DNA from 3 places in the Streptomyces sp. NPDC088923 genome. Region 2 is predicted to be linked to each of the others. Evidence: riboswitches for the same ligand, from Rfam matches in the RefSeq annotation. Region 2 holds a riboswitch; each other region holds the start of a gene.

Region 1 (3,262 bases), on a different contig from region 2:
GTCGATGTCCCCGACCACCACGACCGGCAGTCGGGCCGCCCGCGCGATCCCCATGTTGACGAGGTCGGTGCGGCGCAGGTTGATCTCCGCCGGGCTCCCCGCGCCCTCGCAGATCACGGCGTCGTACGTGCGCCGCAGCTCCGCGAGGCAGTCCACGACCGTCCCGAACAGCTCCGCCTGCTTCCCCCCGTGGTAGCCGCGCGCGCTCAGCTCACCGAGCGGCCTCCCGAGCAGCACGACCTGGCTGGAGCGCTCCCCGCCCGGCTTGAGCAGCACCGGGTTCATGAGCGCGCTCGGCTCCACGCGCGCGGCCCGCGCCTGCATCGCCTGCGCGCGGCCGATCTCGGCGCCGTCGCGCGTGACGAAGGAGTTGAGCGACATGTTCTGCCCCTTGAACGGCGCGACGCTCACCCCCCGCCGCACCAGCCACCGGCAGATCCCGGCCGTCACGACGCTCTTGCCCGCGTCCGACGTCGTCCCGGCGACGAGCAGCCCGCCCCCGGTCACCGCGCACCCCCCGAGCGCCGCGCGAGGACGAGCCGCGCCGCGACGCACACCCCGAGCGCCGCCCACGTCACACGCCGCGAGAGCCGCACGGCCCGCTCGACGTCGGTCACGGCGACCGCCCGCCCGCGCCGCGCGCCCAGCACGGGCCGGTGCTCGACCCGCCCTCCGTACGACAGCGTCCCGCCGAGCCGCACCCCGAGCGCGCCCGCGAAGGCCGCTTCGACGGGTCCCGCGTTGGGACTGGGGTGCTTGTGCGCGTCCTCGCGCACCGCGGCGAGCGCGGTACGGGGCCCGCCACCCACGAGCGCGGCGAGCCCGGCCGTGAGCCGGGCGCCGGGGAAGCCCATGACGTCGTCGAGCCGCGCGGCCGACCAGCCGAACCGCAGGTGGCGCGGCGACTTGTGGCCCACCATCGCGTCGAGCGTGTTGACGGCCCGGAAGGCGACGAGCCCGGGCACCCCGCCGAGCGCGCCCCACACGAGCGCCCCGACGACCGCGTCCGAGGTGTTCTCGGCGACGGACTCGACGACCGCGCGCGCGATCGCGTCCGCGTCCAGCCGGCGCGGATCGCGCCCGCACAAGTGCGGCAGGCGCTCGCGCGCGGCGGCGAGATCGCCCGCTTCGAGCGCGGCGGCGAGCGCGCGCCCCTCGCGCGCGAGCGAGGTACCGCCCACGACGGTCCAGGTCACGAGCGCGGTGAGCGCGGCGGACGCGGCGGGGGAGCGGCGCGCGGCGGCACGCGATACGACGGCGGCGAGCGCGGTGGCGCCGCCCGCGCACAGCAGGGTGTGCAGGGCGCCCGCGCCCCGGTGGTCGCGCCACAGCGCCTTCTCGGCGACGCCCGCGAGGCGCCCGTACCCCGCGACGGGGTGGCCGCGGCGCGGATCGCCGAAGAGGGAGTCGCCGAGCAGGCCGACGGTGGCGCCGACCGCGAAAACACGTCCGGCAGGCATGGCGTCAGTCCGCGCTCACGCCTCGCCGGGGGAGCGGACGGGCTGGCGGGTGCGCACTGCGGCGTATGCCGGGCATGGGGGTGTCCTACTCTCAGGGTCCGCGCCCTGGTACGACGTGATTCGGCGCCGGGAGTTCCTGACTTACGGGGATCACCCCCCGCTCACAGTGGCGGGACCGCGCCGGATTCGCACCGGTACTTCCTCCACAGCCGCCGAAATGGCCCCGGCAGTGCATCACGCCCCGAGACCGGGCGTCAACTCGCACTTGACGCAAGAGGGACGAATCGGCCGCCGGGGCCCCGCGCCCCCTCCTCCGTCCACGTCATGCGAAAGCCCCGCGCCGCCCCCTGCCTCGGGGGCCTCGCGGGGCCGGTGGGTCCGCTCAGGCCACGATCACGTAGATCCCGAACGCGACCGCCGCGAGGCACACCCCGAAACAGGCGTACGCGCCGAGCCGGGCGAGCAGCGCCTGGCCGCTCGTCCCCGTACCGCTGCCCGCGCCCGTACCCGCGTCCCCGCCCGCGCCGCCGTCCTCCGCCGTCGCGGCCGAGGCGCGCGAGAGGCCCGCGATGCCGAGGGCGAAGGCGCCGACGAGGCCCACCGTGACGAGCAGGCTCACGCCGAAGACGGAGCCGAGGGCCGCCCAGTCGATGTTCATGCCGGTTCCTTTCAGGCCGCGGTGCCGGAGCCCGCGGTGTGGCGCGGGGTCTCGGTCGCCTGCGGGGCGGGGAGTTCCGCCGTGAGCGGGGGGTGGAGGGCGTCCGGCGCCTCGGCCGCCGTCGGCTGGACCGGCACTGTGAGTGTCCCGGCGGGCGGCGGCGCGACCGCGGCGAGGGCCTGGGTGACGACTCCGGCGGGTTCGCCGTCGCCGGTCACGTCGTGGTGGCTCACCGGCCGGCGCCGCGACAGTACGTAGATCGTCCCGGCTCCCGCGAGGAGCAGTACGCCGGTGAGGGCGACCCCCCACGTGCCCTGCCGGGTCAGGAACTCGGCGCCCGCGCCCACGAGCGCGGCGGCCGGGAGCGTGAGCAGCCAGGCGATCGCCATCCGCCCCGCCGTCGACCAGCGCACCGTGCCGCCCTTGCGCCCGAGGCCCGCGCCCATCACCGAACCGGAGCACGCCTGGGTCGTGGAGAGCGAGAAGCCGAGGTGCGAGGAGGCGAGGATGACGGTCGCCGCGCCGGTCTGCGAGGCGAAGCCCTGCGGCGGCGCGAGCTCGGTGAGCCCGGTGCCCATCGTGCGGATGATGCGCCAGCCGCCGAGATACGTGCCGAGCGCGATCGCGCACCCGGCCGAGAGGATCACCCACACCGGCGGATTGGCCCCCGGCTTGAGCACGTCGCCGGTGACGAGGGCGAGCGTGATGATGCCCATCGTCTTCTGCGCGTCATTGGTCCCGTGCGCGAGCGAGACGAGCCCGGCGGAGGCGATCTGCCCCACCCGGTACCCCTTCGCCCCGGTCTTCTCGTCGACGTCGCGGGTCAGCCGGTACGTCAGCCGGGTCGCCGCGAAGGCGGCGAGGCCCGCGACGACGGGCGCCGCCACGGCCGGGATCACGATCTTGGTGACGATCGTGCCGCCGTTGACGCTGGAGAAGCCCGCCGACATGACAGCGGCCCCGATGAGCCCGCCGAAGAGGGCGTGGGAGGAACTGGAGGGCAGGCCGAGCAGCCAGGTGACGAGGTTCCACAGGATGGCGCCGACGAGCGCCGCGAAGATCACTTCCGTCCTGAGCCCGGACTCGTCGACGATTCCCCCCGAGATCGTCTTGGCGACCTCCACCGAGAGGAAGGCACCCACGA
Region 2 (3,262 bases):
GTGCTGCTCCCGTTCGCGCTCGCCGCGGGCCACCGGCTGCAGTTGCTGCGCTTCGACGACGACACGGCGACCGCGCTCGGCGCGGACCCGCGCCGCGTGCGCGCCCTCGCGCTCGCGGTGGCGGTGGGGCTCGCGGGGGTCGCGGTCGGTGTCGGCGGGCCGATCGGGTTCGTCGCACTCGCCGCACCGGTGCTCGCCGCCCGGCTCGCGGGCCCCACGCGCGTACCCGTCACGGGCGCGGCCCTCACCGGCGCGTTCCTCGTCGCCGCCGCCGACGCCCTCGGCCGGGTCGTGGCGCCCGTCGAGATACCCGCAGGGGTCGTCACGAGCGTGCTCGGCGGCCCCTTCCTGCTCTGGGTCCTGCTCCGTCAGGACCGGGGCCGCCCCTCCCGAAAGGCGTGAGCGCTCCCATGACCACCACCACCGGGACGCCCGCGGGGCTCCTGATCAGCGGCCTGCGCGCGGGCTATCCGGGCCGCCCCGTCGTCCGGGACGTCGACCTCACCGTGCCCGCCGGACAGGTCGCCGCGATCGTCGGCCCCAACGGCTGCGGCAAATCGACCCTGTTGCGCACGATCGCGCGCCTGCACCCCGCCGAGGCCGGTACGGTCCACGCCGCGGGCGCCGATCTGTGGGCGCTCGACCGCCGTCGGGCGGCCCGCCACGTCGCGCTGCTCCCCCAATCCCCCCGGGCACCCGAGGCGGTGACGGTCGCCGGGCTCGTACGGTACGGCCGCCACCCGCACCAGGGCCTGCTGCGCCAGTGGTCGCGCGCCGACGAGGAGGCGGTACGGGCCGCGCTCGCCGCGACGGGGACGCTCGACCTCGCCGGGGAGCGCCTCGACCGGCTCTCGGGCGGCCAGCGTCAGCGCTGCTGGCTCGCGATGGTCCTCGCCCAGGACACCCCGCTCGTCCTGCTCGACGAGCCGACGTCGGCGCTCGACCCGGGCCACGTCGTGGACGTGCTGCGCCTGGTCCGCGAGGTCGCGGCGGCGGGCCGTACGGTTGTGATGGTCCTGCACGACCTCTCGGCGGCGGCCCGCAGCGCGGATCTCCTGATCGCGATGAAGGACGGCCGGATCGTGGCGGAGGGGGCCCCGGCCGCGGTCGTGGACGAAGCGCTGGTCAAGGAGGTCTACGGCCTGGACGCCGACATCCTGCGCGCCCCCGGCGACGGCGCGCCCGTGGTGGTGCCGAGGGCGAGGTAGGGATGCGCCCCCCCGGCACGCAGTACGTCGACCTCGCAGCCCGGCGCGTACGGGCCGAAGCCGCCGACGTCGACATGCTCCCCAGGCCGGGGCTCGATCTCGACCCGGCGGAACCGGTGAGCCGCGTCCTGCTGCGGGGCCGCCGCATTCTCGACCCCGTCGACACCACGGGGATCACAGCGAGGGCTGAGCCGGAAGTCCACTCCCCGAACTCCCCCGCCTCCTCCGTCCCCCCACCCCCTACACTGCCCGCAGCAGCTGGTTCGCCCCGTCCGCCAGGCGGGAGCGTCGCAAGAGGGAACCCGGTGGGAATCCGGGACTGCCCCGCAGCGGTGAGCGGGAACGACCGCCGTCATACGCACTGGGCCCGGGTACGGGTCTGGGAAGCGACGGCCAGTAGGTGTCCTCCGTCAGGAGGGCGTGCCCGCGAGTCCGAAGACCTGCCAGCCGCCCGGACGCGCGCCGAAAGCGCGCCCGGACATCCCGGTGACCTCGTGGGCGGGTCGGCGTGCACAGAGGGCGGACGCGTCAGCTCCCGCCCCCTTCGCCGTTCCTTCGCGCCCCGTGGACACCCGGGATCTCAGGGATTCATCTCGCGAAGGAGATCTCCGTGACACCGAAGTCCGCAGCCGCGGCAGCACGGGCCACCGTGTACGGCTACCCCCGTCAGGGCCCCGACAGGGAGCTGAAGAAGGCGGTCGAGGGCTACTGGAAGGGCCGCGTCGACGCCGCGCGCCTCCACGACACCGCACGCGAACTGCGCGCCGCCGCCTGGCGGCAGCTCGCCTCCGACGGCGCCGACGAAGTCCCCACCGGGGACTTCTCCCTCTACGACCACGTGCTCGACACGAGCGTCATGGTCGGCGCGATCCCGGCGCGGCACCGCGCCGCCGTCGCGGCCGACGCGCTCGACGGCTACTTCGCCATGGCGCGCGGCACGCAGGACGTCGCGCCGCTGGAGATGACGAAGTGGTTCGACACGAACTACCACTACCTGGTCCCCGAGCTGGACCCGGACACGGAGTTCACCGCCGACTCCTCGAAGCAGGTGGGCGAGCTGCGCGAGGCGCTCGCGCTCGGGCTGCGCGCGCGGCCCGTCCTCGTCGGCCCGGTCACCTACCTCCTGCTCGCCAAGGCCGCCCCCGGTACGGAGGACACTTTCGCGCCGCTGAGCCTGCTCGACCGGCTCCTTCCCGTGTACGAGGAAGTCCTCGCCGATCTGCGCGCGGCCGGCGCGGAGTGGGTCCAGCTCGACGAGCCCGCGCTCGTCCAGAACCGCACCCCCGCCGAACTCGCCGCCGCCGAACGGGCCTACGCGTATCTCGGCGGCCGTGGCGACCGCCCGAAGCTGCTGGTCGCGAGCTACTTCGACCGGCTCGGCGAGGCGCTCCCCGTCCTCGCGAAGGCCCCCGTGGACGGGCTCGCGCTCGACTTCACCAAAGCGGCCGCCGCGAATCTCGACGCGCTCGCCGCCGCCGGGGGCCTGCCCGGCAAGCGGCTCGTCGCCGGGGTCGTCGACGGGCGCAACATCTGGACCGGCGATCTGGAGCGGGCCCTCGCGACGCTCGGCACCCTGCTCGGTCTCGCGGACCGCGTCGACGTGGCCGCGTCCTGCTCGCTGCTCCACGTGCCGCTGGACGCCGCGCGCGAGAAGGACGTCGATCCGCAGGTCCTGCGCTGGCTCGCCTTCGCCCGGCAGAAGACCGCCGAGGTCGCGACGCTCGCCAAGGCGCTGAGCCGCGGCACGGAGGCGGTCGCCGCCGAACTCGCCGCCAACCGCGCCGTGCTCGCCTCGCGCGAAGCGTCCTCGCTCACCCACGACCCGGCGGTCCGGGCCCGTACGGCGGCGGTGACCGACGCCGAGACGCGCCGCAGGTCCCCGTACGAGGAGCGCGCCGCCGCCCAGCGCGCGCATCTCGCGCTGCCGCCGCTGCCCACCACGACGATCGGGTCCTTCCCGCAGACGGACACGCTGCGCGCGGCGCGCGCCGACCTGCGCTCCGGGCGCATCGACGAGGCCGGGTACGAGCAGCGCGTCGAGGAGGAGATCCGCA
Region 3 (3,262 bases), on a different contig from region 2:
TTCGAGAACATGTTCCCGGACTGGTTCGCCGGGGTCGCCTTCGCGGCGATCGGCATCGGCGCACTCGTCCCGGCGGCGATCATGTCGATCGCGGCGGCGAACCTCTTCACGCGCAACATCTACAAGGACTTCCTGAAGCCGGACGCGACCCCGGCGCAGGAGGCGAGGATCTCCAAGCTCGTCTCGCTGCTCGTGAAGGTCGGCGCGCTGATCTTCGTGCTCGGCATGGACAAGACCGTCGCGATCAACTTCCAGCTGCTCGGCGGCATCTGGATCCTCCAGACGCTCCCCGCGCTCGTCGGCGGGCTCTTCACACGGTGGTTCCACCGCTGGGCGCTGCTCGCCGGCTGGGCGGTCGGGATGGCGTACGGGACCTGGGCGGCCTGGTCGACGTCCTCGCCGACGCAGGACCACTTCGGGGGCTCCTCGAAGGAGATCCCGGGGCTCGGCGAGATCGGGTACATCGGGATGACGGCGATCGTCCTGAACGTCGTGGTCACGGTCGTCCTCACCTTCGTCCTGCGGGCCTTCAAGGCACCGGACGGCGTGGACGAGACCCAGCCGTCGGACTATGTGGCGGACGCGGGTGACCCTGGGGTCAAGCAGGAGTTGCCGCCGGCTGTGCCGGAGACCGCGGGGCACTGACGGCGGGGGCGGGGCCCGCGCGGGGCTCCGCCCCGGCGCGCGGGGCTCCGCCCCGGACCCCGCTCCTCAAACGCCGGAGGGGCTGATTTTTTTGACATGTCCTCACTTACAGCGACCGGAATGCGAACACGCGCGCGCCCCGCTCCCCCCGGTAAAAACTCCGTACGACCCCGCTTGTGGGGTCCCCTCAAGCCATACGATCGACGTCGCCGCCCCCACCGCCCCCCGTCACCCCACCGGGCACAGGGGACCTTGTCGGCACCCCACAACCGTTGACCCGCACGTAACAGTCCCCACCCCCGACACAACATCTGGGGCCTCCTTTCCCGCCCGCCCCCCAGATGTATGCTCTTCCTCGCTGTCGGCAGGGGAATCCGGTGCGAGTCCGGGACTGTCCCGCAACGGTGTGCGACGCGCCCCGTGGCGTGTTGCGAGTCCGATGACCTGCCGAAAGCGCGCCGCCGCCCCGCCCGGGCACGGCGCCAGACGTCCGGGCCCCGCGGAAAGGGCCGGGGACGTGACGCGGTGTGCCCGAAAGCGCTGCCGTCGTCCCGTCGCCGCCCCGCACCCGAGGCCCCCAGCGAGCGAGGGAGAGCCACCCCAGTGACCATCGCGCCAGCAGATCCCGCCTCATCGGTCGCGGCCGAGCAGGACCTTCCCGGGACCGCCCTGTTGCGGACCCTCACGGAACTCACCGCCGATCTCCCCGACACCGACCCCGGCCGGGTCGCCGCCGCCGCCCTGCGCGGCCGCAGCGCCCACGCCGACGAGGCGGAGCTGCGCGAGCTGGCCACCGAGGCCGCCGCCGGGCTCATCTCCGAGGACCCCGCCTACTCCCGGCTCGCGGCCCGTCTGCTGGCCCTCGCGATCACCGAGGAGGCCGCCGGGCAGGGCGCGAGCGGCTTCGCGGCCTCCGTCGCCGTGGGCCACCGCGAGGGCCTGATCGGCGACCGCACCGCGGAGTTCGTCGCCGCGCACGCCGCCCGCCTGGACGCGCTCGTCGACACCGAGGGCGACGACCGCTTCGGCTACTTCGGCCTGCGCACCCTCTACAGCCGCTACCTGCTGCGGCACCCGATCACGCGCAAGGTCGTCGAGACCCCGCAGTACTTCCTGCTGCGCGTCGCCGCGGGGCTCGCCGCCGACGACAGCCTCCCGGCCGTCGACGAGGTCGCGAGCCTGTACCGGCTCATGAGCCGCCTGGACTACCTGCCCTCCTCGCCGACGCTCTTCAACTCCGGTACGCGGCACCCGCAGATGTCCTCGTGCTACCTCCTGGACTCGCCGAAGGACGAGCTGGACTCGATCTACGAGCGCTACCTCCAGGTCGCCCGGCTCTCCAAGCACGCGGGCGGCATCGGCATCGCGTACTCCCGCATCCGCTCGCGCGGTTCGCTGATCCGGGGCACCAACGGGCACTCGAACGGCATCGTCCCCTTCCTCAAGACGCTCGACTCCTCCGTCGCCGCCGTCAACCAGGGCGGGCGCCGCAAGGGCGCCGCCGCCGTCTACCTGGAGACGTGGCACTCGGACATCGAGGAGTTCCTGGAGCTGCGCGACAACACGGGCGAGGACCAGCGCCGCACCCACCACCTCAACCTCGCGCACTGGATTCCCGACGAGTTCATGCGCCGCGTCGCCGCCGACGCCGAGTGGTCGCTCTTCTCGCCGGCCGACGTGCCCGAGCTGACCGACCTGTGGGGCGAGGAGTTCGAGGCCGCGTACCGCGCCGCCGAGGCGAAGGGCCTGGCCCGCAAGACGATCCCGGCGCGCGAGCTGTACGGCCGCATGATGCGTACCCTCGCGCAGACCGGCCAGGGCTGGATGACCTTCAAGGACCACTCCAACCGCACCGCGAACCAGACCGCCGAGCCCGGCAGCGTCGTCCACTCCTCGAACCTGTGCACCGAGATCATCGAGGTCACCGACGACGGCGAGACCGCCGTGTGCAACCTCGGCTCGATCAACCTCGGCGCGTTCGTCGAGAACGGCGCGATCGACTGGGAGCGCCTGGACGAGACCGTCCGCACGGCCGTCACCTTCCTCGACCGCGTCGTGGACATCAACTTCTACCCGACCGAGCAGTCCGCCGCCTCCAACGCCCGCTGGCGCCCGGTGGGCCTGGGCGCGATGGGCCTCCAGGACGTCTTCTTCAAGCTGCGGCTGCCCTTCGACTCGGCCGAGGCGAAGGCGGTCTCCACCCGGATCGCCGAGCGCATCATGCTCGCCGCCTACGAGGCCTCCGCCGACCTCGCCGAGAAGCACGGCCCGGTCCCCGCCTGGGAGAAGACCCGGACCGCGCGCGGTGTCCTGCACCCCGACCACTACGACGTGGAGCGGACCTGGCCGGAGCGGTGGGAGGCGCTGCGCGCCCGTATCGCCGAGAGCGGCATGCGCAACTCGCTGCTCCTCGCGATCGCGCCGACCGCGACGATCGCCTCGATCGCCGGCGCCTACGAGTGCGTCGAGCCGCAGGTCTCCAACCTCTTCAAGCGCGAGACGCTCAGCGGTGAGTTCCTCCAGGTCAACGGCTACCTCGTCGAGGACCTGAAGAAGCTCGGCGTGTGGGACGCGCGCACCCGTGAGGCGCTGCGCGAGGCGAACGGCTCGGTCCAGG

The links. Region 2 has a riboswitch for cobalamin ahead of metE (5-methyltetrahydropteroyltriglutamate--homocysteine S-methyltransferase). Riboswitches for the same ligand answer to the same signal wherever they lie in the genome.
Region 1: linked by a shared signal. The riboswitch ahead of ACIP4O_RS10880 (cobalamin biosynthesis protein) and the one ahead of metE (5-methyltetrahydropteroyltriglutamate--homocysteine S-methyltransferase) in region 2 are both predicted to bind cobalamin.
Region 3: linked by a shared signal. The riboswitch ahead of ACIP4O_RS13315 (ribonucleoside-diphosphate reductase subunit alpha) and the one ahead of metE (5-methyltetrahydropteroyltriglutamate--homocysteine S-methyltransferase) in region 2 are both predicted to bind cobalamin.

The regions. Positions count from the first base shown of each region.
Region 1 is NZ_JBIVIO010000001.1:2,412,049-2,415,310, forward strand. It holds gene ACIP4O_RS10875 (cobyric acid synthase) at 1-507, opposite strand, end outside; gene ACIP4O_RS10880 (cobalamin biosynthesis protein) at 504-1,460, opposite strand; cobalamin riboswitch at 1,571-1,703, opposite strand; gene ACIP4O_RS10885 (hypothetical protein) at 1,843-2,118, opposite strand; gene ACIP4O_RS10890 (anion permease) at 2,130-3,262, opposite strand, start outside.
Region 2 is NZ_JBIVIO010000007.1:342,852-346,113, forward strand. It holds gene ACIP4O_RS25185 (FecCD family ABC transporter permease) at 1-402, shown strand, start outside; gene ACIP4O_RS25190 (ABC transporter ATP-binding protein) at 411-1,208, shown strand; cobalamin riboswitch at 1,466-1,656, shown strand; gene metE (5-methyltetrahydropteroyltriglutamate--homocysteine S-methyltransferase) at 1,819-3,262, shown strand, end outside.
Region 3 is NZ_JBIVIO010000002.1:469,737-472,998, reverse strand. It holds gene mctP (monocarboxylate uptake permease MctP) at 1-645, shown strand, start outside; cobalamin riboswitch at 991-1,112, shown strand; gene ACIP4O_RS13315 (ribonucleoside-diphosphate reductase subunit alpha) at 1,249-3,262, shown strand, end outside.